Regions from separate parts of the Nonomuraea mesophila genome, predicted to be linked through region 1. Evidence: riboswitches for the same ligand, from Rfam matches in the RefSeq annotation. Region 1 holds a riboswitch; the other holds the start of a gene.
The links. A riboswitch is a leader RNA that binds a small molecule or an ion and turns the genes downstream of it on or off. The one in region 1 is predicted to bind glycine.
Positions count from the first base shown of each region.

Region 1 (14,407 bases):
GGGTGACGACGGCCAGCGCCAGGTTGGCGATGATGAGCACGGCGGGGTTGACGGGGGTGCCGTAGTCCCAGGTGAGCGGGCGCAGCCCCATGAGGAGCAGGCCGGTGACGGCGACCGCGATGAAGACGGCGTCGACCGAGGTGCGCCCCTCCTCCTCCCAGTAGACGTCGTGCAGGTGCAGGATCAGCGCGAACTCGTCCAGCACGAGCGCCGACCCGATGCCGAACACGCACGCGGCGGCGGCCGTGCCCACCTGCGAGCCGGGCGAGACGATGAGCCCGGCGACCCCGCCGACCATCATCAGCACGACGCCGAACACGACATGGTGGATGTGCATCTCGCCCACGCTGACGTTGCGGAACCAGCCGATCTTCGCCCTGATCAGGCGGACGTTGATGCGCGTGGCGATGAAGGCGACGATGAGCGCGACGAAGTAGCAGAACAGCGGCAGCCGTCCTGTGGCGATGATGGTGTGCTGAAACCAGTTCCCCATGATGCTGGAACCGATGCTACGAGCCGATGAGCCCTTTATGCGCGCAACCGGCGGACCTCAGGCCAGGAACGCGCGCAGGAGGGCCGCTGTGCCCTCCAGATGCTCGGCCACCGCCTGACGGGCCGCGTCGGGGTCGCCCGCCAGGATGGCGTCCACGATGGCCTGGTGCTGCACGGCGGCGTGGTCGAGGTTGACCTGGAGCATGGGGATGGCGTTGAGCAGGTCACTGACCCGCGAGCGGGCGTCCGCGCAGGTCGTGGCGAGCAGCGGCGAGCCCGTCAGCTCCGCGATCGACAGGTGGAAGGCGGTGTCGAGCCGGCGGTAGTCCTCCAGGCCGGCCTCGTTCACGTCGGTGAGCCTGCGCACGAGTACCGCCCGCTGCTCCCGCGCGGGCCGGGACATCGCCAGCACCTGGGCGGCGCCGCACTCCACCGCCAGGCGGAACGTGAGGGCGTCGGACAGGTCGGCCATGCCCATCTCGTTGACGGCCTCGCGCAGGTGGCCGGCGTCCGGCTCGGGCGGCGCGTACGTGACGAAAGCGCCGCCGTAACGGCCCCGGCGCACGTCAAGGTAGCCCGCGTCGGACAACGCGCGGATGGCCTCGCGCAGGGTCACCCTGCTGATGCCGAGTGTGACGGCCAGCTCGCGCTCGGGAGGAAGCTTCTCGCCCGGCGCGACCAGGCCGAGTTTGATGGCCTGGAGCAGGCGCTCCACGGTCTCCTCGAAGGCGTTGCCGGCCCTGACCGGGCGCAGCACCGTCATCAAACGCGCCGACTCGTCCAAGGTGTCCTCAGGTCTTGACAAGCGATCCCGCCATACACATCAATGGTCTAAGACTAGCCCAATCAGCAGGGAAGCGTGTCAGCGCAGATGGGAGCGGCGTAGCGTGAGCGATGGAGCGAACACCGGATACCTTTCCGTCGGCGAGCTGCGCGACGAGGTGGCGTCCGGGCGGATCGACACCGTGCTCCTCGCGATCGCCGACATGCAGGGCAGATTGCAGGGCAAGAGGCTGTCCGCCCGGTATTTCCTCGACGAAGTGCTCGACCACGGCTCCGAGGGCTGCAACTACCTGCTCGCGGTCGACGTGGACATGAACACCGTGGGCGGCTACGCGATGTCGTCCTGGGAGCGCGGCTACGGCGACTTCGTGATGAAACCCGACCTGACGACGTTGCGCCGGGTGCCCTGGCAGGAGGGCACCGCCCTGCTGATGGCCGACCTGACCTGGGAGGACGGCGGCGACGTGCCGCCCTCCCCGCGCCAGATCCTGCGCAGGCAGCTCGCCCGGCTCGCGGAGCGGGGGCTGGCCGCGTACGTCGGCACCGAGCTGGAGTTCTGCGTCTACGAGGACACCTACGAGCAGGCGTGGCAGCGCGGCTACCGCGACATGTCGCCCGCCAACCTCTACAACGTCGACTACTCGCTGCTGGGCACCGCCCGCATCGAGCCCCTCCTGCGGCGGATCAGGCGCGACATGGAGGGCGCGGGGCTCTACGTCGAGTCCGCCAAGGGCGAGTGCAACCTGGGCCAGCACGAGATCGCCTTCCGCTACGCCGAGGCGCTGCGGACCTGCGACAACCACGCCATCTACAAGAACGGCGCCAAGGAGATCGCCGCCCAGGAGGGCAAGTCGATCACCTTCATGGCCAAGCCGAACGAGCGTGAGGGCAACTCCTGCCACGTCCACATCTCGCTCAGGAGCCCCGACGGCGACCCCGTGATGGCCGGGCCGGGTCCGTACGGGCTCTCGGAGCTCGGCGCCCGGTTCATTGCCGGCCAGCAGGCCTGCCTGCGCGAGCTCACCCTTCTGTACGCCCCCAACATCAACTCCTACAAACGTTTCATGCCGGGCAGCTTCGCCCCCACGGCGATCAAGTGGGGCGTCGACAACCGCACCTGCGCGCTCAGGCTCGTCGGCCACGGGCCGTCGCTGCGGATCGAGAACCGGGTGCCGGGCGGCGACGTCAACCCCTACCTCGCGGTGGCGGGGCTGGTGGCGGCCGGGCTGCACGGCATCGACAACGAGCTCCCGCTGGAGGACGCGTTCGAGGGCAACGCCTACGACTCGGGCGCGGAGACCGTGCCGCACACGCTGCGTGACGCGCTGCCCCTGTTCGAGGGGTCGAAGCTGGCGCGCGAGGCGTTCGGCGAGGACGTCGTCGAGCACTACGCGAACAACGCGCGCGTGGAGCTGGCGGCGTTCGACGCGGCGGTGACGGACTGGGAGATGTTCCGTGGTTTCGAGCGAATGTGACGGGTGACCGATGAAGATCGTCAATCCGGCGACGGAGGACGTCGTCGCCGACGTCGAACTCGCCGACGCGGCCGAGGTGGACCGGGCGGTGGAGCGTGCCAGGACGGCGTACGCCGCCTGGCGGCAGGTCGCTCCGGGCGACCGGGCGCGGCTGCTGAGGAGGTTCGCCGACCTGGTGGACGAGCACGGCGAGGAACTGGCGCGGCTGGAGCTGGCCAACGCCGGGCATCCGATCGCCAACGCCCGCTGGGAGGCGGGCGCCGTACGCGACGTGCTGCACTTCTACGCCGGGGCGCCCGAGCGCGACCACGGCAAGCAGATCCCGGTGCCCGGCGGCGTGGACGTCACCTTCCAGGAGCCGCTGGGCGTGGTGGGCGTCATCGTGCCGTGGAACTTCCCGATGTTGATCATGTCGTGGGGGGTGGCCCCCGCGCTGGCGGCCGGTAACACGGTGATCGTCAAGCCGGCCGAGTGGACCCCGCTGACCGCGCTGAGGCTGGCCGAGCTGGCCCTGGCGGCGGGCCTCCCCGAGGGGGTGCTCCAGGTGCTGCCCGGAGCGGGAGAGGTCGCGGGCGCCCGGCTGGTGGAGCATCCCGGCGTGGCCAAGATCGTGTTCACCGGTTCGACGGAGGTGGGCAAGGAGATCGCGGCCAAGGCGGCGGCCCAGGTCAAGCGGGTCACGCTGGAGCTAGGCGGCAAATCCGCAAATATCGTCTTTTCGGATGCCGATCTCGACAAAGCAGCGCAAGCCGCCCCTTACGCCGTGTTCGACAACGCGGGGCAGGACTGCTGCGCCAGGTCCCGGCTGCTCGTCCAGGCAAACGTGTACGACGCCTTCATGGAGCGCCTCACCGAGGCCGTACGCGGCGTCGTCGTCGGCGACCCCCTCGACGAGCGCACCGAGATGGGCCCGCTGATCAGCGCCGAGCAGCTCGACCGCGTACGCGGCTTCGTCCAGGGCACCCCCTACCTCCAGGGGTCCTGCCCGGCCGGCAAGGGTTACTGGTTCCCGCCGACCGTGCTCACCCCGGACGTCACCGACCGGGCGTTCACCGAGGAGATCTTCGGGCCGGTCGTGTCGGTGGCGCCCTTCGAGGACGAGGCGGACGCCGTACGCATCGCCAACGACACCCCGTACGGGCTGAGCGGCTCCATCTGGACCCGCGACGTCGGGCGCGCGCTCCGCGTGTCCAGGGCGGTCGAGGCGGGCGCGTTGTCGGTGAACTCCAACGCGGCGGTCCGCCACTGGACCCCGTTCGGCGGTTTCAAGCAGTCGGGGCTGGGCCGCGAGCTCGGGCCGGACGCCCTGGCGGCGTTCACGGAGACCAAGAACGTCTTCATCTCCTGGGAGTGAGGTAGAAAGCGACGTGCACATGAAGCGGTTGCAGGACCGGGTGGCGGTGGTCACGGGCGCAGGCGGCGGCATCGGGCTGGCCACCGCGCGCAGGTTCGCCGACGAGGGCGCGAAGGTGGTCTGCGCCGACCTGGACGAGGAGGCGGGCGTCAAGGCCGCGAACGAGGTCGGCGGCCTGTTCGTACGGGCCGACGTGGCCGACGAGGACGACGTCGTCCGGATGTTCCGTACGACGTTCGACACCTACGGCAGCGTGGACATCGCCTTCAACAACGCCGGCATCTCGCCGCCCGACGACGACTCGATCCTGGATACCGGCATCGACGCCTGGCGCCGCGTCCAGGACGTGAACCTGACCAGCGTCTACCTGTGCTGCAAGCACGCCATCCCCTACATGCGGCGCCAGGGCAAGGGCTCGATCATCAACACCGCGTCGTTCGTGGCGGTCATGGGCTCGGCGACCTCGCAGATCTCCTACACGGCCTCCAAGGGCGGGGTGCTGGCGATGTCGCGCGAGCTGGGCGTGCAGTTCGCCAGGGAGGGCATCCGGGTGAACGCGCTGTGCCCCGGCCCGGTGAACACGCCGCTGCTGCGGGAGCTGTTCGCGAAGGACCCGGAACGGGCGCAGCGGCGGCTGGTGCACGTCCCGCTCGGGCGCTTCGCGGAGGCGTCGGAGATCGCGGCCGCGGTGGCGTTCCTGGCCAGCGACGACGCCTCGTTCATCACGGGCAGCGAGTTCCTGGTGGACGGCGGCATCTCCGGCGCCTACGTCACGCCGCTCTAGGAGGGTTCATCGTGCGACGTCCCGTCATCGGGGTCACCTGTTACGTGGAGCCGGCGACGTTCACGGTCTGGGAGAACGTGCCGGTCGCGCTGCTGCCGTACATGTACGTGGAGCAGGTCGTCCGGGCGGGCGGGCAGCCGGTCGTGCTGCCGCCCGCCGGGGAGGCCGCGCAGGTGGTGGGCCGGCTGGACGGGCTGGTGCTGGCCGGGGGCGGCGACATCGATCCGGCGAGGTACGGGGAGACGCCGGAGGAACGTACCGGCTATATCCGCAGATTTCGTGACCAGGCCGAGTTCGCCCTGCTGACCGCGGCCCTCGACGCCGAGCTGCCCTTCCTCGGCATCTGCCGGGGCCTCCAGGTGCTCAACGTCGCCCTCGGCGGCAGCCTCCACCAGCACCTGCCCGACGTGGTGGGCCACACGGAGCACTCCCCCGCGCCCGGCCGTTTCGGTCACCTGCCCATCACCACCGTCCCCGGCACCCGCCTGGCCAAGGCGCTGGGCACGGCGCCCGTGACGGTGCCGCACTACCACCACCAGGCCGTCGACCGCCTGGCCCCGGGCCTCACCGTGACCGCGACGGCCGCCGACGGCACCGTCGAGGGCGTGGAGCTGGACTCGGGGCCGTTCACCGTGGCGGCGCAGTGGCATCCGGAGGCGGCCGAGGACCACGCTCTCTTCGAAGCCCTGGTCGCGGCCTGCTGAGGGGCGAACGCGACAAGACCCCCAAATCACTACTAGGCTGGCTGGACACACCAGCAAACCGTGCGGGAGAGCACCCTGACAGCCGGTCAGGGTCCCTGAAGGAGCAAGCCCTCCCCGCGAACCTCTCAAGGCAAAGGACCGCACGGCTGACCGGGAGCCCGTCTCCTCGGAAGGTGACCTCTGGAAAGCAGGCCCACAGGGTCTCGCCGAAGGTGAAAGTCCGGCAAAACTCGGGCGAAGCTCTCAGGCATCGATGACAGAGGGGGAGGATGCTGGCATCCAATCCTGTCCTGAGGTGCGATAAATGTCCCGACCTACTCCGCTACGAGACGTGCACGAAAGCCTCGGCGCGACGCTGACCGACTTCGCGGGGTGGCTCATGCCGCTCCGGTACGGAAGCGAGTCCGCGGAGCACAGGGCCGTCCGCGAGGCCGCCGGACTGTTCGACCTCTCGCACATGGGCGAGATCTTCGTGACCGGGCCGCAGGCCGCACAGGCGCTGGACTACGCGCTGATCGGCAACCTGTCGGCCGTGACGCCGGGACGCGCCCGCTACACCATGATCGTCAACGAGCGGGGCGGGGTGCTGGACGACCTCATCGTCTACCGGCTCGCCGACGAGGAGTTCATGGTCGTCGCGAACGCCTCGAACGCCGAGAAGGTCGCGGACGAGCTGGAGAGCCGTTGCAAGGCGTTCGACGCCGTGGTCGACGACCGTTCCCAGCAGTACGCGCTGATCGCCGTCCAGGGACCCCGTTCCCAGGAGATCCTCGCCACACTCACCGACGCCGACCTGACCGGGCTCAAGTACTACGCGGGCCTGCCTGGACAGGTCGACGGGCGTCAGGCGCTCGTCGCCCGTACCGGCTACACCGGCGAGGACGGCTTCGAGCTGTTCGTGGCCGTTCAGGACGCGGTGCCGCTCTGGCACGCGCTCATGGCCGCGGGCGAGCCGTACGGGCTCAAGCCCGCCGGCCTGTCCAGCCGCGACACGCTCCGGCTCGAAGCGGGCATGCCGCTGTACGGCAACGAACTGAGCGCCGAGCTGACTCCGTTCGACGCGGGGCTGGGCAGGGTGGTGAAATTCGACAAGCCGGGAGACTTCGTCGGCCGGTCGGCGCTGGAGGCGGTCAAGGACGACCCGCCGCGGCGCCGGCTCGTCGGTCTGGTCGCCCGGGGCCGCCGGGTGCCGCGCCACGGCTACCCGGTCACCAAGGACGGCGCCGTCGTCGGCGAGGTCACCAGCGGTGCGCCCTCCCAGACCCTGGGCAAGCCCATCGCGCTGGCCTACGTGGACACCGGAGCCGACTCAGGCCTGGCTGTGGACATCCGGGGCAGCCATGAACCCATGGACCTGGTCGAGCTGCCCTTTTACAGGAGGAACAAGTGAGCAACATCCCTGACGACCTGAGCTACACCAAGGAACACGAGTGGGTTTCCGGGGTCGAGGACGGCCTGACCGTGACCGTCGGCATCACGGCCTACGCCGCCGACGCCCTTGGTGACGTCGTCTTCGTGCAGCTCCCGGAGGTCGGTTCGATCTCGGAGCCGGGCGACTCCGTCGGCGAGGTCGAGTCGACCAAGTCGGTCAGCGAGATCTACACACCCGTCGGCGGCGAGATCGTCGAGGTCAACCAGGCCCTCGTGGACGACCCGAGCCTGGCCAACAGCGACCCGTACGGCGAGGGCTGGATGTTCCGGGTGCGCATGGAGGGCGACCCTGACGAGCTGCTGTCCGCCGAGGAGTACGCCGCGCTCACCTCGGGCGAGTCCTGACCCTGCCAGGTCTCATCGGCTGACGCCGGGGCCCGCGGCCGGGCCCCGGCACTCATGAAGGGCGCATCATCAATGGCGATCAGCGTCTTCGACCTCTTCAAGATCGGTATCGGCCCGTCGAGCTCCCACACGGGAGGCCCGATGGCCGCCGCACACAAGTTCGCCCGCGGGCTGCACCAGGACGGCCTGCTGGCGCGCGTGGCCCGCGTCGAGGCCATCCTCTACGGCTCGCTCGGCCTGACCGGCAAGGGCCACGGCAGCGACAAGGCGGTCCTGCTCGGCCTGTCCGGGGAGAAGCCCGAGCTGGTCGACGTCGACACCATCGACGGCCGCCTGGCCGAGATGCGCGAGTCGGGCACCGTCCGGCTGTACGGCAGCCACGAGATCCCCTTCGTCGTCGGCCAGGACCTCGTCTTCGAACGCAAGATCACGCTGCCCGAGCACCCGAACGGCATGCGCTTCACCGCCTACGACGCGGCGGGCGAGCGGCTCAGGGAGAAGGTCTACTTCTCGGTCGGCGGCGGCTTCGTCGTGGACGAGAAGGCCACCGGCGCCGACCGCATCAAGCCGGACGACACCGTCGTGCCCTATCCCTTCACGACCGGCGAGGAACTGCTCAAACACTGCACGAACACCGGCCTGTCCATGTCCGCGATCATGCTGGAGAACGAGAAGGCGTTCGGGCGCACCGAGGAGGAGGTCCGCGCCGAACTGCTGCGCCTGTGGCAGGTCATGTCGGAGTGCGTGCGCCGCGGCATCTCCAAGGAGGGCGTCCTGCCCGGCGGGCTCAAGGTCAAGCGCCGCGCCAACCAGTTGCACCGCCGCCTGCAGTCGGAGCCGGCCGAGAAGGACCCGCTGCAGGCCATGGACTGGGTGACGTTGTTCGCGCTGGCGGTCAACGAGGAGAACGCCGCGGGCGGCCGCATCGTCACCGCCCCCACCAACGGCGCCGCCGGCATCATCCCGGCGGTCCTGACGTACTACACCCGCTTCGTCCCCCACGCGGACGAGGACGGCGTGGTGCGTTTCCTGCTCACGGCCGGCGCGATCGGCGTGCTGTTCAAGGAGAACGCCTCGATCTCGGGCGCCGAGGTGGGCTGTCAGGGCGAGGTCGGCTCCGCCTGCTCCATGGCCTCGGCGGGCCTCACGGAGGCGCTCGGCGGCACGCCGGAGCAGGTCGAGAACGCCGCCGAGATCGGCATCGAGCACAACCTGGGGCTGACCTGCGACCCGATCGGCGGGCTCGTGCAGATCCCGTGCATCGAGCGGAACGCGGTCGCCTCGAACAAGGCCATCACCGCGGCCAGGATCGCCCTGCGCGGCGACGGCCGCCATTTCGTGGCGCTGGACAAGGCGATCAAGACCATGCGCGACACCGGCCGCGACATGCTCGACAAGTACAAGGAGACCTCACGCGGCGGCCTGGCCGTCAACGTGATCGAGTGCTGACGTGGTGCTGACTCGCGTCAGGAAAATGCCCGGCCTATTCCAAAGGCCGGGCGCTCGAATTGTGCGGGCGGGGGGATTCGAACCCCCACGGTGTCACCACCAACAAGACCTAAACCTGCCGCGTATGCCATTTCGCCACGCCCGCGCAGTCCCCGCCGAAAGCGGGCTCGTGACAGTTTAGCGCTCTGGGTGGCGGCGAGGCGCATCCGCTGATGACCCCGGCTCAGAAGGGCACGGCCTTTTTCACCGGGGCCCGCCGACCGGCTCAGGCCAGGCCCAGCTTCTTCTTCAGCGAGGCCACGTGCCCGGTCGCCTTCACGTTGTAGAGGGCCTGCTCGACCTTGCCGTCACCGTCGATGACGAACGTCGAGCGGATGACCCCCACGATCTCCCTGCCGTAGGACTTCTTCGGACCGTAGGCGGCGTACGCCTTGTGGACCACGAGGTCGGGGTCGGACAGCAGCGGGAACGTCAGGGCGTCACGCTCGACAAACTTGGCCAGCTTTTCCGGTTTGTCCTTCGACACGCCGAGGACCACGAAACCTTCGGCGGTCAACTGGCTGAGGTTGTCACGGAAATCGCAGGCCTGCTTGGTGCAGCCGGGTGTCATCGCGGCGGGGTAGAAATAGAGGATCACCCGCTTGCCGCGGTGGTCACCGAGGGAAACGGTGGTTCCGTCGGCGGCGGGCAGCGTGAACTCGGGCGCGGCGTCGCCTGGCGCGAGCTTGGTCTCTGTCATGGGCCCTCCTCAGTGCTTGCCGCAAACCTACCGGCTTCCCGCGAAGCTACCGGCCCGGCCGCCGTGCCGTACGGCCCGCCGACCTGACAGACTGATCACGACCACTACGGACGGAGCCCGCACGGCACACGAAGCGGGCGCGGCCACACGTACGGTCGAGAGGAGACGCCATGGCTGACACCGATCCCGACGAACTGGAGCGGCGGATCGCGCGGACACGCGCCGAGTTGGCGCAGACGGTCGACGCCATTGCCGACCGGGTGAGCCCCAAGCGGGTCGCCGAGCGCACGGTGACCGACGTCAAGGGCAGGGCCGGCCAGTTCGTGGCGTCCGTGGGCGACGCGCTCGGGGTGGCGCCGCGGCCGGTCGCCTACGACGACGACCCCGAGCGGTTGTGGGAGGACGAGCGGCCCGACCTGGGTCCCGTCCTGATCGGGGTCGGGGCGGTGCTGATCGTCGGGGCGGCCATCGTGCTCTGGCGCCGCCGCAGGCGCGGCTGAGGCCGGCGCGCGCCGCCTCCTGCGGTGATCACAGGAAGGTCTTGCCCTCGCCTCTGTACGTCGGCGCCGACCCGGCCAGGGTGTCGCCGTCCACGAGGTGGAGCGTGTCGAAGCGCTCGCACAGCTCGCCCGCCTTGGCGTGCCTGAACCACACGCGGTCGCCGATCCGCAGGTCCTCGGCGGCCTGGCCGAGCAGCGGCGTCTGCACCTCGCCCGCGCCCTCGTCCGGTGAGTAGCGCAGCCCGGCCGGCAGGTACGGCTGCGGCAGCCGGCTGCTGCCGGGCTCGCCCGAGGCCGGATAGCCGCCCCCGAGCACGGTCGCGATGTCCGGGGCCGGGCGGCGTACGACCGGCAGGGCGAAGAGCGCGGCCGGACGGCCGGTGAAACCGCGGTAGAAGTCGAACAACCTCGGATGGAAGAGGCCCGATCCGGCCGCCACCTCCGTGACGGCCTTCTCGCGTACGGTGCGCTCGACACAGCCGGTGCCGCCGCCGTTGACGAACTCGAGGTCGGTGACCCGGCGGACGGCGTTCACGACGCGGCCGCGCCGGACGATGAGCTCGCGGGCGGAGCGGGCCTGCATGAGCCTGATGGCGCGGGCGAGGAGGGCGTTGCCGGGAGGGTCGTCGCCGACTCCGGCGATCTGGGCCTCGTACGCCAGCAGTCCGGTCAGGCGCAGCCCGGGGCGTTTGGCGACAGCGGCGGCGAGGTCGGCGGCGTCCTCGGGCTCGCGGATCGGGGAACGGAGAGCTCCCGCCCGAAATTTCCCACCGAACGCGACATATCCAGCGTCGATGTCGATGCAGATCCGCAGCTCGGCCCGCCGGCGCGCCCCCGCCACGGCTGCCTCGATGAAGTCGAGATGTGCGAGCGAGTCGACGGTCACGGTGACGCGGCCAGCCGCGACCGCGTCACCGGCCAACGCGGCGAGCGCGTGGCGGTCGGCCGTCGGATAGGCGACCAGGACGTCGTCGAAGCCGTGCCCGGCCAGCCACAGCGCCTCGGGCAGCGTGAACGCCATGACACCCGCGAAGCCGTCCATCGCCAGGATGCGTTCGAGCAGCGGCCGGCTGCGCACCGACTTGCTCGCCACCCGGATCGGCTTGCCCGCCGCCCGGCGTACGAGCTCGGCCGCGTTGGCCCGCATGGCCGCCAGGTCGAGGATCGCGAACGGAGGCTCGATCGCCGCGGTGGCGCGATCATAGCGCTGGCGGGCATCCATACCAGCAGCGTAACGGCTGGTCGGCGACGAACCCAGGGGCCGGGCGCGCGGACCCGGCACATCCGCCCGCACCGGCACGGATGGTGACAGCCGCGACCGGGCTTACCCCGGCGAGCCCTGCTCCCCGTAATGATCGGGCAAATCGGCGGCGAGGGTGCGGTACAGGGCATGCGGCCCCCCTGTACGTGTGTCCCTGTGATGACCACGCTTCAGCAGATACTGCCCGGCGCCGCCGCCACCCCACGGCTCACCGGACTGCGCAGGGCGAACAAGGCGCTCAGACCGGCACGGACCGTTCCGGGGGCCGTCGTGGCGATCGTGCTGACCACCGTGATGGGCCTGACCGCGGCGGAGCTGGTGTCGGGGCTGCTCGGCACGCCGCTCGGCTGGGTGCCGGTGAACGAGGTGGTCGAGCTGGCGGGCAGAACCGCGTGGCCGAAGGTGTCCACCGCCGCCCTCGTCGTGGCGGGCATCGGCGTGCTGATGGTGCTGCTGGCCGTCGTGCCGGGCAGGTCCAGGCTGGTCGCGGTGGAGACGTCGGACCCGCTGATCGTCATCGGCATCACCCGCTCGGGCCTGCGCCGTACGCTGGCCGCCGCGGCCCAGCAGGTGGCCGGCGTGGAAAAGGCCCGGGTACGCCTGCGCCTGCGCACCATCGAGGTCACCGTCGTGACGGACGCGGAGAGCACCGGCGCAATGCTCAGGCAGGTCGGCACCGCGGTGGGCGACCGGCTGGCGGGTGTGGGCACGCTGGGCACGGGCGAGGTCGTCGTCCGGCTGCGCAGGAAGGCGCTGTGATGCGGCAGTACGCCGGCAACCGGATCGGGCTGGCCGTCGTGGGCACCGTGCTGGCGGGGCTGGGGACGTACGCGTGGTTGCGCGGCGAGGGCCGCCTGTCCGGCCTGCCCGCCAAGGGCAGGGTGGTGCCGGCGCAGTTGCACCGGACGCTCGCGGAGGAGCCGTGGAGCCTGTGGCTGCTGGCCTTCGCCCTGGTCCTCCTGTCGCTGGTCTCGCTGCGCTGGCTGCTGCTCTGCCTGGGCTGGGGCCGGCGCGGCACGCCCAACGGCACGGGCACCGCCATGTTGTTCGTCGGGCTGAAGAACGTGGAGGGCCTGGGGAAGGCGAGGGTGCGGGTCGGTGACGACGGCCTGCGGCTCAGCGTGACCTGCCCGTCGGAGACGGACATGGGCGCGGTGGTGGGCAAACTCGACCAGGACATCGTGGGGCGCATCCGGCGCGAGATCCGTGACGACGAGATGAGCACCGTGGTCAGCCTGCACGTCCGCCGTTAGGAGCGGGGCGTGCCTACTGGGTCGCGCGGCGTTTCCTCACCGCCGCGCGACCCGGGCATCATGATCATGATTCACACGATCTCCCTTTACTCACCCACAAGGGGCGCTCCCGATCACCCATGATGCCCGGTCGCGCGTAAGCCGAGCGTAAGCGCCTGTGACGTCAGACCTGGGTCGTACTCGCACTTCACCCTTCAGGCTGACCAGGACCCAACTATAGGTAATTATCGTGAGGATGTGTTCGGGAGCGTACAGGCGTGGTCGAGGCGCCACGAGAAGGTGGCCGCCGTCCTGCGGGTGGCGCCGCTCGCCGCGCTGTGCCTGCTGACGTCGATACTGTACGCGAACCGCGACACCCCGGACGGCGGCGTCGACCCCGGCGTGATCTGGTACGTGGGCGTCTCCGTGGCACTGCTCGTGCCGCTCGCGTGGCGCGACAGGCCACGCCTGTCCTTCGCCGTCGTCGCCCTCGTCAGCTTCGGCCAGTGGCTGGCGGACCTCGGCCCGGTGCCCGCCAACGTGGCGGTGCTGATCGCCCTCTGGGGCGTGGCCTACCGGTGCACGTGGCAATGGGCGCTGGCGGCGCTGCTCGTGGCCGAGTTGGGGGTGCTGCTGCTGCTGGTCGACTGGATGGCGCCCACGTTCGGCATGTTCTCCACCGGCTCGATCCTCGTGGTGACGATCTGGCTGACCGGCCTGTACGCCAGGACGCGCAGGCACTATCTCGAAGGCCTGGAGGAGCGCGCAGAACGGGCCGAACGCGAGCGCGACCAGCAGGCCAGGATGGCGGCCGCCGCCGAGCGCGCCAGGATCGCCAGGGAACTGCACGACGTCGTGGCCCACAACGTCAGCGTGATGGTGGTGCAGGCCGACGGCGCGGGCTACGCCCTCGACCACGATCCCGAGCAGGCCCGCCAGGCCGTCACGACCATCTCGAGAACCGGCAGGGTCGCGCTCGCCGAGATGCGCAGGCTCGTCGGGGTCCTGCGTGAGAACGAGAACCCGGACACCGACTACACCCCGCAGCCCGGCCTGGACCAGCTGGAGAAGATGGTGCGCGAATCGGCCGTGCCCACCCGGTTGCGCGTCGAAGGTGCCCCCACCGACCTGCCCGAGGGCCAGCAACTCGCGGTGTACCGCATCGTGCAGGAGGCGCTGACGAACGCCCTCAAGCACGGCGGCCCCGGCGTCCGGGCGGACGTCGAGATCGACTTCACCGGCCCCGACGTGCTCGTACGGGTGACCGACGACGGCCGGGGCGCGGCGGCGCCCAGGAGCGCCGGCGGGCACGGCCTGATCGGCATGCGCGAGCGCGTCGGCATGTACGGCGGCGACGTCTCGGCCGGCCCTCTGCGGGGCGGCGGCTTCGAGGTGCTGGCCCGGTTGCCCATGGCGGAAGCGGCGTAGAGGAGGCTGCCGGGTGATACGCGTGATGCTCGTCGACGACCAGGAGTTGCTGCGGGCCGGGTTCAGGATGGTGCTGAACGCCCAGCCCGACATCGAGGTCGTGGCCGAGGCCTGCGACGGGGTCACCGCGTTGGAGGTCCTCGATACCGCCGAGGTCGACGTCGTGCTCATGGACGTGCGGATGCCCCGCATGGACGGCGTCGAGGCCACCCGCCTCATCGATGGGGCGAAGGTGCTGATCCTCACCACGTTCGACCTCGACGAGTACGTGTTCGCGGCGGTCAAGGCGGGCGCGGCCGGGTTCCTGCTGAAGGACGTGCCCCCCGCCGACCTGGTCAACGCCATCAGGCTCGTGCACGCGGGCGACGCCGCGATGTCGCCGCGCACGTTGCGGCGGATGCTGGAGACGTTCGCCGCGCAGCTCCCTGAC
Region 1 is NZ_SMLD01000013.1:38,722-53,128, forward strand. It holds gene E1295_RS07625 (hypothetical protein) at 1-493, opposite strand, end outside; gene E1295_RS07630 (FadR/GntR family transcriptional regulator) at 551-1,255, opposite strand; gene E1295_RS07635 (glutamine synthetase family protein) at 1,380-2,750, shown strand; gene E1295_RS07640 (aldehyde dehydrogenase family protein) at 2,761-4,104, shown strand; gene E1295_RS07645 (3-oxoacyl-ACP reductase) at 4,124-4,888, shown strand; gene E1295_RS07650 (gamma-glutamyl-gamma-aminobutyrate hydrolase family protein) at 4,900-5,592, shown strand; glycine riboswitch at 5,646-5,743, shown strand; glycine riboswitch at 5,763-5,862, shown strand; gene gcvT (glycine cleavage system aminomethyltransferase GcvT) at 5,897-6,982, shown strand; gene gcvH (glycine cleavage system protein GcvH) at 6,979-7,368, shown strand; gene E1295_RS07665 (L-serine ammonia-lyase) at 7,441-8,817, shown strand; tRNA gene E1295_RS07670 (tRNA-Leu) at 8,880-8,962, opposite strand; gene bcp (thioredoxin-dependent thiol peroxidase) at 9,083-9,556, opposite strand; gene E1295_RS07680 (DUF3618 domain-containing protein) at 9,727-10,056, shown strand; gene E1295_RS07685 (amino acid deaminase/aldolase) at 10,085-11,278, opposite strand; gene E1295_RS07690 (DUF6286 domain-containing protein) at 11,477-12,076, shown strand; gene E1295_RS07695 (hypothetical protein) at 12,076-12,570, shown strand; gene E1295_RS07700 (sensor histidine kinase) at 12,808-13,977, shown strand; gene E1295_RS07705 (response regulator) at 13,991-14,407, shown strand, end outside.

Region 2 (14,407 bases), on a different contig from region 1:
GATCAGCGCCACCGGCCGCTCGGAGCGCCTGGCCAGCCCCAGCGCCAGATAGGACGCGGACCGTTCGTCGATGCGCACGTGCAGGCGCACCCGGGACTCGGCGTACAGCGCCAGCGCCAGGGGCGCGGAGCGGGAGCCGGGGGCCAGCACGACATCGGTCAGGCCGCAGCGCACCAGCTCGTCGACCAGCACCGTGGCCAGCGCGGTAGCGGGGTTCAACGTGACGCCTCCTGCATCCGGCCCAGCCACTGGGGAGATTCGATTTCATACGCCGACAAATGCTGATAATTCACTGTCGGGCGCCGTACGGCCAGCCGCCCGTCCACCGGCACCAGCGAGTCGTCCACGACGTCGCCCGACAGCAGCGACATCGTGCCGAGCCCGCACGCGTACGGCAGGGACGGCAGCGCCGCGGCCAGCGCCAGCCCCGCGGCCAGCCCCACCGACGTCTCGACCGCGCTGGAGACCACCGCGGGCAGCCCGCACGCCTCCACCACCCGCAACGCCGCGCGCACCCCGCCCAGCGGCTGCACCTTGACCACCGCGATGTCGGCCGCCCCGGCCGCCCTGACCCGCAGCGGATCCTCGGCCCTGCGGATCGACTCGTCGGCCGCGATCGGCACGTCGCACGCCCGCCGCACCGCCGCCAGCTCCTCGAGGGTGGCGCACGGCTGCTCGGCGTATTCCAGGTCGAACCGGTCGAGGCGGTTGAGCCGGCGCACGGCCTCATCGACCTCCCACGCGCCGTTGACGTCGACCCGCAGCCGGCCCGACGGCCCGAGCGCGTCGCGCACGGCCTCGACCCTCGCCACGTCGTCGTCGAACGTCTGGCCCCGCTCGGCCACCTTGACCTTCGCCGTGCCGCAGCCGGAGCGGCGCACCATGTCGTGGGCGCGCACGGGATCGACGGCCGGCACCGTCGTGTTCACGGGAACGCTGTCGCGCACCGGCTCGGGCCAGCCCTCGAAGGCCGCCTCGCGGGCGCAGGCCAGCCAGCGGGCGCACTCGCGCGGGCCGTATTCGGGGAACGGGGAGAACTCGCCCCATCCGGCCGGACCGCGCAGCAGCACCCCTTCCCTGACGGTCTGCCCGCGAAAACGCGTGCGCATCGGGATGCGGAAGACATGGGCACTGACCTCGGGCGCCGCGGGAGAACGCGTCACGACCCTCCCTGCACATCTGTCCGACCTGTCGCCACTAACCTTACGAGCATGTGGAGGAACCCGTCGCATCCGGACCGTCCGCTTCATGCCATTGTGCAGCCTCCAGGACCCGCCCTGTTCGCGGCGATCCGCGACGCGCTCGAGGGCGACGGCCCCGCCGTGCTCCCCCTGCCGCCCGGCCATTCCGAGGCGCCGCTGGCCGCGCTGCGCCCCACCCACGTCAACGGGGCCCTGCAGAGCGGCGGCGAAGGCGTTCCCGGTGACGTCGCGGTCGTCATCGCCACCAGCGGCAGCACCGGCGCGCCCAAGGGCGTGCTGCTCTCGGCCGCGGCCCTGGGCAGCTCGGCGACCGCCTCACTGCGCCGCGTCGAGGCCTCCAAGGGCGAGCGCTGGTTGTGCTGCCTGCCGGTCTCGCACGTGTCGGGGCTGCAGGTGCTCGTACGCTCCCTGCTGTCCGGCAGCGAGCCGATCATCCATCCGTCGTTCGACCCGCACGCGGTCCTCGCCTCGGGCGCCGACCACGTCTCCCTGGTGCCCACCCAGTTGCATCGCCTGGTGGAGCTGGGGGCCGACCTGTCGGTCTTCCGCACGATCCTGCTCGGCGGCGCCGCGGCCCGGCCGGACCTGCTGGAGCGGGCCGCGGCGCTCGGGGCGCGGCTGGTGACGACGTACGGGATGAGTGAGACGTGCGGCGGCTGCGTGTACGACGGCCAGCCCCTTTACGATGTAGATCTCAAAGTAGGCGAGGACGGCCGGATCAGGATCGCCGGGCCCGTGCTCTTCTCCGGCTACCGCTTCGGCGGGCCCGCCCCGCTCGAGGACGGCTGGTTCGTCACCTCCGACCTCGGCGAACTGACCGGGGGCCGGCTGCGCGTGCTGGGCCGCGCCGACGACGTCATCAACACCGGCGGCGAGAAGGTCGTGGCCGGCGCCGTGACCGCCGTGCTGTGCACGCACCCCGAGGTGGCCGACGCCGCCGTGTTCGGCACGCCCGACCCGGAGTGGGGTGAGCGGGTCACGGCCGTCGTCGTCCCCGTCAACCCCGACACACCTCCCACGCTTGCACAATTAACGGCATACTGCCGCGATAGGCTTCCTCCCTACGCCGCCCCGCGCGAACTACGCCTGGAACTCCGGCTGCCGCTGTTGCCGAACGGAAAGACCGACCTTGTGCGGTTGAGGGCAGGAACCTGATGAGTTGCGGCTGCGTCAAACCGGGGAAAGGGAGGGAGCCTTCATGGACCAGACCCGCAAGATGTGGGCATCCGCGGCCGTCGTCGGCGTGATCGTGGTCGGAGGCGCCTCAATCGCGGCGGCCGCCTCGGCGGGCAAGCTGGAGCAGAGGGGCGAGGAGACCCGGGCCGTGGTGGAGCAGGCGTCGCCGTCCGGCCGGCCGGAGGCCTCGACGCCCGGCCCCACCGGCGACGACGTCGTCGTCTCCCGCGAGGTCAACCCGGACCCCCGCCGGGTCATCGAATACTGGACCGGCGACCGCATGGAGGACGCCGACCCCATGCCGATGCCCGAGGTCTCGATCGAGGTGGGCGACTAGCGAACGAGCCGAGGGGTGGTCCGCCGAAAGGGGCGATCCACCCCTTTTTCATGACATTCGTCCGCACGGGGAACAAATGGCGGCGATTGGCGTTATTGATACTGGTGCGCCGTGCGGACACGAAGCCGCCCCACCACAACCTGCCTGATCGCTTCGACTCCGTACGGAGGAGGTGTCCTCATGCCCAGAACCGCCTTGGCGACCCCAGCGTCTCTCGACCAGCTGCTCGAACGAGGGCGAACCCAGGGTCACCTATCTCTGGCGGAACTGCGGGACGCGTTCGGCAGAGCCGGCATCAGCCCCTCTGAGGGCCGCACGATATTGCGGGAGCTGTCAGAGGCCGGCGTGAGCCTGGCCGCCGAGAACGAGCCGTCTCTCAGCACCGCCACCCCCAGGAAGACCGGGCAGCAGAGCGCCCAGAAGAAGACAGAGACCCCCAAGAAGCCTTCGCGCGCAAAGACTACCGGCCGCAAGGCGGCCGAGGCAAAAACCGCCTCCCCCGCCGACGCGCGGGCCGCCGTCCCGGCGGAGCCCAAGCCGGAGCACGAGGAGGACGTACCGGAAGAGCTCCACCTGAGCGCCGAGGACGACGGCGACGCCAACGACCTGGACGACACCCAGTCCGTCATGGGCGACTCGGTGCACACCTACCTGAAGTCCATCGGCCGCCGCACGCTGCTCACCGCGGCGCAGGAGGTCGAGCTGGCCAGGCGGATCGAGGCCGGACTGTACGCCGAGTACAAGCTCGAGACGCAGACCGACCTGCCGCCCGACCAGCGGGAGGACCTGCTCATGGTCGTCGAGGACGGCAAGCAGGCCAAGGACCACATGCTGGAGGCCAACCTGCGCCTGGTCGTGTCGGTGGCCAAGAAGTACACCGACCGCGGCATGTCGCTGCTCGACGTGGTCCAGGAGGGCAACCTCGGGCTCATCCGGGCGGTGGAGAAGTTCGACTACACCAAGGGATTCAAGTTCTCGACGTACGCCATGTGGTGGATCAGGCAGGCCATCCAGCGCGGCTTCGCCGACTCCGCGCGTACGATCCGGCTGCCGGTGCACGTGCTGGAGATGTTGTCCAAGCTGTCGCGCATCGAGCGTGACATGCACCAGCGCCTGGGACGCGAGCCGACCCCCGAGGAGCTGGCGGCCGAGCTGGACAAGACCCCGGACCAGATCGAGGAGCTGCTGCGCACCAGCCGCCAGCCGATCTCGCTGAACGCGACGATCGGCGAGGACGGCGAGACCACGATCGGCGACCTCATCGAGGACGTCGACTCCCCCGAGGCATCGGAGATCGTCGACCGCCAGCTGCTGGGCGACCAGCTGCGCGGCGTGCTCGACAACCTCTCACCGCGCGAGTCGAAGATCATGGCACTGCGTTTCGGCCTGGTGGACGGCAAGCCGCACACGCTGGACGAGATCGGCAAGCACCTGGGGCTGACCCGGGAGCGCATCCGCCAGCTGGAGAAGGAGTCGCTGTCCAAGCTGCGCCACCCGAGCAACACCCGCCCGCTGCTCGACTGGGCCAGCTGACGGAAGAGCCCCGGCACATCGTGTGTGCCGGGGCTCTTTTCTTCTCTAAGACGCTCCTGGAGCCGCCGGATGTCAGGCGGTGGCGGGCACCGGGCGCGGCACCCCCGGGATGTTCCACATGCGGTTGTGCTCGCGCAGCGTGCGCAGGCGCTCGACCTCGTCCGTCCACATCGCCCCTTCGGGCGTCGCCTTGGCCTTGCGGCGCGCGATCCGGTCGTCGTAGGCCTTCACCCCGAACGTGGCCCGCTGCCCCGCCTCGGCGGCACGCAGCGCGTCGGTCAGCGCCCGGTCGAGGGCCTGGCCCGCAGCCAGTAGCTCGATCTCGTCGGCCTCCGCGGCCTGCAGCACGCGCAGCGTCCGCTCGGCCTCACGGGCCTTCTCGATCAGCTCGGGGTAGCTCCTGGAGATCTCCTGGTCCGCGTGGAAGCGAACCTCGGCCTCCCGGCTCACCCGCGGACGGAAAAACGCCATCGACTCGGCCCCTTCACGCTGTGGTCAATCGTGTCGACGTTCAGGGTACGCCGTCGCGCGACACGTGCGGAAATCGGCCCGGAGCAAGCTCCTTTACATAGTAAGATGATCTCCATGCCCGCCAAGCGACCACCCGTGCCCCTCTCCCGCGAGCGCATCATCGAGGCCGCGCTCCACATCGCCGACGGCCAGGGCCTGCGCCGGCTCACCATGCGCCGGCTGGGCGACGCCCTGCAGGTGGAGGCGATGGCCATCTATCACCACCTGCCCCGGGGCAAGGAGGCGCTGATGGACGCGCTGGCCGAACACGTCACCGCCGTCCAGGTCGAGCAGCACCCGACCTGGCAGGAGACGGCCAGGGCCTGGTGCAGGGCGAGCAGGGAGGCACTGCGGGAGCATCCCGGCGTGCTGGCCCTGGCCCTCACCAAGCCGCCCAAGGGCGCCACCGCGCTCGCCGTCAAGGAGCAGGTCGAGCAGCTCGCCGACGGGGGGCTGCCGGACGCCGCCGAGGCCGTGCGCACGCTCCGGGCCTTCGTCTTCGGCAGCGTCGCCGTCGAGGTGCAGCAATCAGGCTGGGCCGACCCTGACGTCGATGAATGGGTCAGACGGGACGAAAGAGCCGATATCGACTTCGAGCGCGGGCTCGACGCTCTCCTCAAGGGATTGCAAACGTGATGCGCGTGTCGTGCTTGGCCGGTTATCCTGCATAAGGCACGCTGTGTCGAAGGTCACACGCACCAGGGACCCTCCTGTAACAGCCCGAATGGGCTATGTCGGAACGTGTGACACAGTCGCACACTTGCCAGGACAACAACCCGAGCCGGCTCCCGCCCCTCCAGAACGGGAGCATCCCACGAGATATCGGAGGCACGCCGATGTGCCCGCACGACCCGGCCTGTCCGGATGCCGAGGCGCCTGACCGCGAGGCGGCACGCACCCTCGCCTGCCACCCCGAGCAGGGGTGGAGCCTGCTCTGCAACGGCGTCGTCCTGTTCGAGGACACCGGCGAGCTGCTGCCCAGCGGCACCGTCATCGCGCCTCACCGGCCCGATCCGCTGGTGGGCGCGGCCTGATCCCCACGCGGGCGGCACCCCCACGCGGGCGCCCAGGGCTGCCCTGCCGTGGCGGCCCGCCGTAGCGGGTGATCCACTCCGCCACGACCTCGCCCACCCGGGCGGGGTCCTTTTTCAGGTCGTGGCCCTCCCCCGGCAACACCACCAGGCGCGCGGCATCCGCGGCGTCCGGCACCCCGAAGGGGTCACGATCACCGTTCACGACCAGCACGTCCACCCCGGCGCCGCGTAGCTCGCCGGCCCGCGATCGCTCGGGTCTCCCCGGCGGATGCAGCGGAAAGGCCAGCGCCACCACCGCCGCCGCGCCGACCGCCCTCGCCGTGCGGCACGCCACCCGCGCCCCGTTGCTCCGGCCGCCCTGCACGAGCGGCAGCCCCGGCAGACGCGAGCGCAGCTCGGACAGCACGATCTCCCACGCCTCGTCCTGCCTGTCCGGCGAACCCGGCGCCCGCGCCCCCGCCGCCCTGAACGCCTGCGTCACCCGCGCCACACTGGCGCCCACGCCCATGGCGGCCTCGCGCACGGCCAGCAGGTCGGGAGCGTCCACTCCCCCGGCCGACCCGTGGGTCAGCACCAGCAGCAGCCGCGCGTCCGGCACCTCGTCGATCTCCACGTACGCGGGCCCGCGCGGGGTCGTCACCTCCATGCCAGCACCGTACCTGGGGAGGAGGGCCCGCTAGCCCTCAGGCCGGATGACGGCACCGCATCGAGGATGGATGATGACCATATGCCGGACCAGCGTCCCCTCAGGGAAGATCTGCAGGCCACGCTCGACGCCCGTCGCGACCTCGGGCCTGACTACGAGGAGGCGCTCGTCGACTCGTTCGCCCAGCGTCTCGACGACACCATCGCCGCCCGCGTACGCGCCGAGCTCGACCGTAACGGGGCCCCACCGCGCAAGAAGTCCACGCCGGGCGGGTCGATGATCCCGGTGGCGCTGGGCTCGATGGCCATGGGCATCCCGCTGACGGCCATCGCGTCGGCCAACGCCGGCCTGGTGGGGCTGCTCATCACATGGCTGGCCATCGTCGCCATCAACGTGGCCGCCGCGGCGGCCATCATGCGCCGCGGCTGACCTGCGCCGGTGGAGGGAACGGGAGCGCCTCCGCCGTCCCACGGCCCGGCCGTCGCAGCGGCCGCGGGCCCCGTCAGGTGTCGCGCTGGTAGCGGAGCCTGACCTCCGCGGCCAGGGTCTCGTCGGCGTGCTCCAGTCCGTACGACCAGACCCGCCCCGCGTCGTCGTCGCGCCCGCGCAACGGCAGGGTGCGCGCGAGCAGCTCGATGGCCAGCGCGCTCGTCTGCGCGTCCGCGCCGCTCTCCACGGTCTCCGCGAACTCCGCGCAGGCCAGCTCCAGATGCGCGATGCCGAGCCGGACCCGCAGCCCCGGCGCCTCGGCCTCGGGCACGGCCTCCAGGGCGTCCAGGAGCAGCTCAGCCGCGGCGCCGGGCTCCCCGTGCTCCATCAGCAGGTCGGCCAGCTCCTGCGCGGCGTGGGCGGCGACCTCGCCGTCGCCGGCCGCCATCGCGGCCTGCAGCTCCCGCTCGGCCTCCTCCAGGTCGTGCGCCCGCACGGCCAGCCGGGCCAGCGCGAGGTGGGCCAGCGGGACGTACGCCGCCGCGCCCACCCCCAGCACGGCCTGCCAGGCGGCCCTGGCCTGCTCGGCCCGCCCCTCCCGCTCGAACCCCTGGGCCAGGTGGCAGGCGGCCTGGGAGGCGTATTCGGGGTGGCCGGTCGCCAGCGCGGTCCTCGCGGCCGCCCTGGCGGCCTCGACGTCGCCGCGCTCCTCCAGCACCACGGCCAGCCCGACGGCGGCCTGCGCCCGGTCGGGCTCGTCGGGGTCGGCGGCGAGCTCGCGCAGGATGGCGGCGGCGCCGTCGAGGTCACCGCGTTCGGCCAGGCGCCGGGCGGTGTCGAGAGGCGGGGTCTCCAGCTCTGAGGACGTCAAGAGAGCTCCTTCTGGCGACGGTCGCCCCGAGCCTAACGACTTCCGGCGATCATGTCTGCCGGGTTGACGCCGAAGGTCTGGCCCACCCGGTGACTAGTCCTCGTAGGCCTCCAGCGGGGGGCACGAGCACACCAGGTTGCGGTCGCCGTAGGCCTGGTCGATGCGGCGCACCGGCACCCAGTACTTGCCGTCGCGCAGCGACGGCAGCGGGTAGGCGGCCTCGGTCCGCGAGTAGGGGTGCCGCCACTCGTCGGCGCTGACCGACTCCGCGGTGTGCGGCGCGTTACGCAGAGGGTTGTCCGTCTTGTCGTAGTCGCCGGACGCCACCTTCGCGATCTCGCCCCGGATGGCGATCATCGCGTCGGCGAACCGGTCGAGCTCGCCGAGGTCCTCGCTCTCGGTCGGCTCGATCATGAGCGTCCCGGCCACGGGGAACGACATGGTGGGCGCGTGGAAACCGTAGTCGATGAGGCGCTTGGCCACGTCGTCGACGGTGACGCCCGTCTCCTTGGTGATCTGGCGCAGGTCGACGATGCACTCGTGGGCCACCAGCCCGCCGCGCCCGGTGTAGAGCACCGGGTAGTGGGGGGCCAGCCGCTTGGCGAGGTAGTTGGCCGACAGGATGGCCTGCTCGGTGGCCGCCGTGAGCCCGTCGGAGCCCATCATCCTGATGTACGCCCACGAGATCGGCAGGATCCCCGCCGACCCGTAGGGGGCCGCGGAGACGGGCCCCACCGGCGAACCGTCGCGCAGCGGGTGGCCGGGCAGGTAGGGGGCCAGGTGGCCGCGGACCGCGACCGGGCCGACGCCGGGCCCGCCGCCGCCGTGCGGGATGCAGAACGTCTTGTGCAGGTTGAGGTGGGACACGTCGGCCCCGAACTCCCCGGGCTTGGCCAGCCCGACCAGCGCGTTGAGGTTGGCCCCGTCGACGTAGACCTGGCCACCGGCCTCGTGCACCTTGGCGCAGATCTCGGTGATGGTCTCCTCGTAGACGCCGTGCGTGGACGGGTACGTCACCATGATCGCGGCCAGCGCGTCGCGGTGCTTGGCGATCTTGACATCGAGGTCGTCCAGGTCGACGTTCCCGCCGGAGTCGCAGGCCACGACCACGACCCTCATGCCGGCCATGACGGCGCTGGCGGCGTTGGTGCCGTGCGCCGACGAGGGAATGAGGCAGACGTCCCGCTCGCTCTCACCGCCCGCGCGGTGGTAGGCGCGGATGGCCAGCAGCCCGGCGAACTCGCCCTGGGAGCCGGCGTTGGGCTGGATGGAGACGGCGTCGTAGCCGGTCACCTCGGCCAGCCAGCGCTCCAGCGTGCCGATCAGCTCGAGGTAGCCCTCGGCCTGGGCGGCGGGCGCGTAGGGGTGCACGGCGGCGAACTCCGGCCAGGTGATCGGCTCCATCTCGGTGGTCGCGTTGAGCTTCATCGTGCAGGAGCCGAGCGGGATCATCGACCGGTCGAGCGCGACGTCCTTGTCCTGCAGCCTGCGCAGGTAGCGCAGCATCGCGGTCTCGGAGCGGTGGCTGTGGAAGACCGGGTGGGTCAGGTAGCCGGACTCGCGCAGCAGCGAGGAGGGCAGCGCGTCCGCGGTGCCCTCGACGTCGGTGAAGGGGGTGGAGACGCCGAACGCGGCCTGCACCGTGGCCACCTCGGCGGCGCCGGTCTTCTCGTCGCAGGCGACCGAGACGTGGTCGGCGTCCACCTGCCAGAGGTTGACGCCCCGCTCGGCCGCGGCGGCGACCACGGCGGAGGCCCGGCCCGGCACGCGTACGAGCACGGTGTCGAAGAAGCCGTCGTGCACGACCTCCAGGCCCTGCCCGCGCAGCCCCTCCGCCAGGGCGGCGGCGTGGCGGTGCACCCGGTGGGCGATGCGGCGCAGCCTCTCGGGCCCGTGGTAGACGGCGTACATGCCGGCGATGACGGCCAGCAGGACCTGCGCGGTGCAGATGTTGCTGGTGGCCTTCTCGCGGCGGATGTGCTGCTCGCGGGTCTGCAGGGCCAGGCGGTAGGCGGGGTCGCCGTCGGCGTCGACGGACACCCCGACCAGGCGGCCGGGCAACTGCCGCTGCAGGCCCTCGCGTACGGACATGTAGGCGGCGTGCGGCCCGCCGAACCCGAAGGGCACCCCGAAACGCTGGGAGGAGCCCACGGCGATGTCGGCGCCCAGCTCGCCGGGGGCGGCCACGAGCGTCAGCGCCAGCAGGTCGGCGGCGGCCACGACGAGGGCGCCCGCCTCGTGCGCGGCGGCGGCCACGTCGCGGAAGTCGCGCAGCCGCCCGGACGCGCCGGGGTACTGCACGAGCACGCCGAAGCACTCGGGCAGCTCGCCGTCGAGAGAGTGCTCGACGAGCGTGATGCCGAGCGGCTCGGCCCTGGTGGCGAGCACGGCCTTGGTCTGGGGCAGCGCGTCGGCGTCGACCACGAACACGGCGCTCTTCGACCTGCCCGCCCTGCGGGCCAGCGTCATGGCCTCGGCCGCGGCGGTGGCCTCGTCGAGCAGCGAGGCGCCGGAGACGGGCAGGCCGGTGAGGTCGGAGACGACGGTCTGGAAGTTGAGCAGCGCCTCGAGGCGGCCCTGCGAGATCTCCGGCTGGTAGGGGGTGTAGGCGGTGTACCAGCCCGGGTTCTCCAGCAGGTTGCGGCGGATGACGGCGGGCGTGACCGTGTCGTGGTAGCCCAGCCCGATCATCGAGGTGACCACCTGGTTGCGATCGGCCAGGGCGCGCAGCTCGGCGATGGCCTCGGCCTCGCCCGCGGGAGCGGGCAGCGTGAGCCGGTCCTTGGCCCTGATGGACTCGGGCACGGCGACCGCGACCAGGTCGGCCACGGACTCGAAGCCCACGGCCTCGAGCATGCGCTGCTGTTCGGGCTCCGAGGGGCCGATGTGCCGGGACGAGAACGGCGGAGCGGACAGATCGGTCATGGAGATGCCTCCCGAGGCTGTGGAGACCGGCGCCGGGGCGCGGGCGTGTGCCGGATCTCCCCCTCTGTCAGCGCGGACCCCGGACAAGCGCGGGGTCGCGACCTGAGAGCTTCACCCCCGGTGGGGCTTGCACCGTCGGTGAGGCGCGCCTGGCGGGTGCGCCTGCTTTCCAGAGTTGCCTCGCCCGAGCGGTACGGGATGCCTGAGAGATTCCGGGGAGGGTTGCTCCTTCGGCGCCCCGGAGCCCAGGGGCCCGGGGACTCTCCCGCACGGGGTCGTCGGCCTTGCTGTCCTCAGGTTACTACGCCCGGTTCGTCCGGATGTCAGGAGCCGTGCTCACCGGGTGCGGCGGGCACGGCGGCGCCGGGCGAGTTCGTCAGCGGGGTGGTCGGCCGGGACGGTGTCCTCGGCCGCCGCGCGTTCCCCCGGCAGCTCCGCGAGGGAGCCCTCGACCTCGCGCCAGACCCGCCCGAGCGCGATGCCGAACACGCCCTGGCCGCCCTGGAGCAGGTCGATCACCTCGTCGGCCGAGGTGCACTCGTAGACGCTGACGCCGTCGCTCATGAGCGTGATCTGTGCGAGGTCGGCCACCCCGCGGTCACGCAGGTGTTGCACGGCCGTGCGGATCTGCTGCAGCGACACCCCGGTGTCGAGCAGCCGCTTGACGACCTTGAGGACCAGGATGTCGCGGAAGCTGTAGAGACGCTGGGAGCCGGAGCCCTGCGCGGCTCTTATCGTGGGCTCGACCAGGCCCGTGCGCGCCCAGTAGTCGAGCTGCCGGTAGGTGATGCCGGCCGCCGAGCACGCCGTCGGCCCGCGGTATCCGATGTCGCCCGGCAGCGCCGCGGGCTGTTCGTCGAAGAGCAGGCCCTGCTCCCCGGCACGCTGCCGCGCGCTCTCGCGCCGCACCGGATCTTCCTGGCCGGCCGTCTTTCCCTCGCCGCTGCTGACCGCCACGCGGACCTCCGGCTTTCTCTCATCCCGTGGCCTGATCTGGGGGTATGTGAAGCGCAGCCACGGGTTTCACTTGCACCGTAGGACCGCGACCATGCTCAGTCAACGATCCGGCTCGGCGCGTCGTGAAGCGTAAATGCACTGAAATACCTACCCCGCCCGGCCGAAGTCCTCGGGAGTGATCGTGTCAAGAAACTCCCTGAACTTCTCCACCTCGTCCTCCTGGTCGTCCGGGATGATCACCCCGGCCTCCTGGACGACCTCCTCGCTGGCGAAGATGCGCGCCCCCGTGCGCAGGGCGAGCGCGATCGAGTCGGACGGCCGCGCGCTCACCTCCACGCCGTTGGAGAACACCAGGTCGGCGAAGAAGATGCCGTCACGCAGGGCGACGATGTTGACCGCCCGCAGGCCTACGCCCAGGGCGCTCAGCACGTCTCGGAAGAGGTCGTGGGTGAGCGGCCGCGGCGGAGGCTCCTCTGCCTGGGCCAGGGCGATGGCCGTGGCTTCCGTCATGCCGATCCATATAGGAAGGAACCGCTCCCCGTGTGCCTCCTTCAGCAAGACGATCGGCTGATTTGTGGGCATTTCGACCCGAACGCCCACAACCTCCATCTGCAACACGGGCTGCTCCGTATTCCTGACCGGTGTCCCGGCACAGCTATTTGGTCGTTGCTTCTGCTGACTGGCTTCTGCAATTCAACGTAACACCCGGCGGGCCTGGAATGTGCCCCCGCCTCCCAGCTCGCTACGGTCTCAACGCCCCAGGACGGACCGGACGCCCGTGCGCACAAGGGATGCGTGCAGGTCGAGCAGGAGCGAGGAAAGCTCCCTGGCCACCTCGTCGGCCTCGCCGATGGCACCGGGGGCGCGCCGCTTGAGTATTGGCGCGACGGTCTGCTCCACCAGGCCGCACTCCCGCTCGGCCGCCGCCTTGACCGCGCGCAGGTGCCGGGCGCGCAGGCCGAAGCGGGCCAGCGCGCCGACGGTGCGCGCCACCGTGAGCGCCTCCTCGTCGTAGCGACGGGCCACCGGCGCGAGCAGGCCGTAGTCCTCCAGCTCGTCGAGGGTCTCCTCGTCGATGCCCGCGGCCTCGATCAGCTCGGCCCTGCTGAGCCTGATCTCCTGCTTGTCGGTGTCCTGGACGGCTCGCGGACGGCCGAAGCCCTCCGCCATCCTGTCCTTGATCACCCGCAGCGGCAGGTAGTGGTCGCGCTGCTCGGTGAGGATGAAACGCAGCTGCTCCACGTGCAGGTGCGTGAACTTACGGTAGCCGGACGGGCTGCGCTCGGGCTCGATCAGCCCTTCCCCCTCCAAGAACCGGATCTTGGAGATGGTGACATCGGGAAACTCGCCCTGCAGCAGCGCGAGCACCTCCCCGATGCTCATGTGCGAGCGTGCCGCCTGTGACGTCATGCGCGCTCCTCCCCTTGCCGCATGGCCACGCACGAGACGGCGTACGCCGGCCGCCCGCTTCGCCCCCTCATGCCCCGGAGCTGCCCCGCATCAGGAAGACGAGTCGGAACTTGCCGATCTGCACCTCGTCACCGGAGTGCAGGGGAACCTCCTCTATCCGCTCCCTGTTGACGTAGGTGCCGTTGAGGCTGCCCACGTCGCGCACGGAGAACTGGCCGCCGCGGTGGCGGTAGAACTCGACGTGACGGCGGGAGACGGTGATGTCGTCGAGGAAGATGTCACTCTCCGGATGGCGCCCGGTCGTGGTCAGGTCTTTGTCGAGCCGGAAGCGGCTGCCCTGGTTGGGCCCCCTGGTCACCGTGAGCAGAGCCGCGCCGGGCGGCAGCTGCTCGACCAGCGCCCGCTCGGCCTGGAGCATGTCGCCTGTCTCAGCCTCATACGCCTCGATTCCCGCCACCGAGATCGTCGATGTGGTGTCCCCGGCGACCTCGAGTCTGGTCAGCGGTGACCCACAGCGGGAACAGAAACGGGCATCCTCGGGGTTGGCGTGCCCGCACTGCGTGCAGTAGACGCTCGGCATCGATCGGCTCGGCCTCCTACCGCGAAGACGCGGCGACGGTGCTCTGGAGCGCGCCTCGCTTCGCTTTTTCAAGTTTGCGAATGCCGCAACTTACGCTGATCAGCGGCAAAGGTCAAGACGGGGGCGCTGGACTGTGGTCAGGACGCAGACAAAGTTACCGCCGCCCCCGCCCTTCGGTCCATGCCGCCGCGCGTTTCTACATTACGATCTTGCGGGACCTTCTGCGCACATCGCGCTCCACCCTTTTTCCACGCGCCCGAAGCCACGGCGTGCCGGTGGTCATTGGGCGGCCTGTTCCACGATGCGGGCCCAGCGTTCGAGCAGCGCCTGCGCGCCGTCCATGTCGGGCGCCTCGGCCCACAGGTCGGTGACCGGCTCGGCGGCGGCCGGCAGCACGAGCACCCAGCTGCCGTCCTCGCGGGCCACCCGCACCCCGTCGGTGGTGTCGATGCGCCGGCCCTCGGGCTCGGCCTCGGCCGCCTCGATGACCGAGCGCATGACGGCGCCCTTGGCCGCCCACGGTGTCGGCACCGTCCGCCTGAGCAGTCTGACCTCGGGAATCCTCGCGTCGATCTGGCTGAGCGACAGGCGGGTGCGCGCGACCAGGCCGAGCAGGCGCAGGAACGCGGCCAGCCCGTCGATCGCGGGGCTGAACTCCGGCACCACGAAGCCGCCGCGCCCGTCGGCCGCGAAGATCATGTCAGGGCCGGCGGCGGCCGAGGTGAGGGCGTCGAGCGCGGTGGACGTCCACTGCACCTGCACGCCGTGGAAGCGGCACACCTGCTCGGCCACCCTGG
Region 2 is NZ_SMLD01000078.1:9,764-24,170, forward strand. It holds gene menD (2-succinyl-5-enolpyruvyl-6-hydroxy-3-cyclohexene-1-carboxylic-acid synthase) at 1-219, opposite strand, end outside; gene E1295_RS26425 (o-succinylbenzoate synthase) at 216-1,109, opposite strand; gene E1295_RS26430 (AMP-binding protein) at 1,212-2,357, shown strand; gene E1295_RS26435 (hypothetical protein) at 2,401-2,715, shown strand; gene E1295_RS26440 (RNA polymerase sigma factor) at 2,896-4,248, shown strand; gene E1295_RS26445 (hypothetical protein) at 4,321-4,719, opposite strand; gene E1295_RS26450 (TetR/AcrR family transcriptional regulator C-terminal domain-containing protein) at 4,834-5,394, shown strand; gene E1295_RS26455 (DUF5999 family protein) at 5,595-5,792, shown strand; gene E1295_RS26460 (alpha/beta hydrolase family protein) at 5,749-6,438, opposite strand; gene E1295_RS26465 (hypothetical protein) at 6,520-6,867, shown strand; gene E1295_RS26470 (tetratricopeptide repeat protein) at 6,941-7,738, opposite strand; gene gcvP (aminomethyl-transferring glycine dehydrogenase) at 7,832-10,663, opposite strand; glycine riboswitch at 10,843-10,941, opposite strand; gene E1295_RS26480 (MerR family transcriptional regulator) at 11,000-11,620, opposite strand; gene E1295_RS26485 (bifunctional nuclease family protein) at 11,768-12,238, opposite strand; gene ftsR (transcriptional regulator FtsR) at 12,371-13,030, opposite strand; gene E1295_RS26495 (double zinc ribbon and FHA domain-containing protein) at 13,098-13,610, opposite strand; gene E1295_RS26500 (mannose-1-phosphate guanyltransferase) at 13,890-14,407, opposite strand, start outside.
Region 2: linked by a shared signal. The riboswitch ahead of gcvP (aminomethyl-transferring glycine dehydrogenase) and the one ahead of gcvT (glycine cleavage system aminomethyltransferase GcvT) in region 1 are both predicted to bind glycine.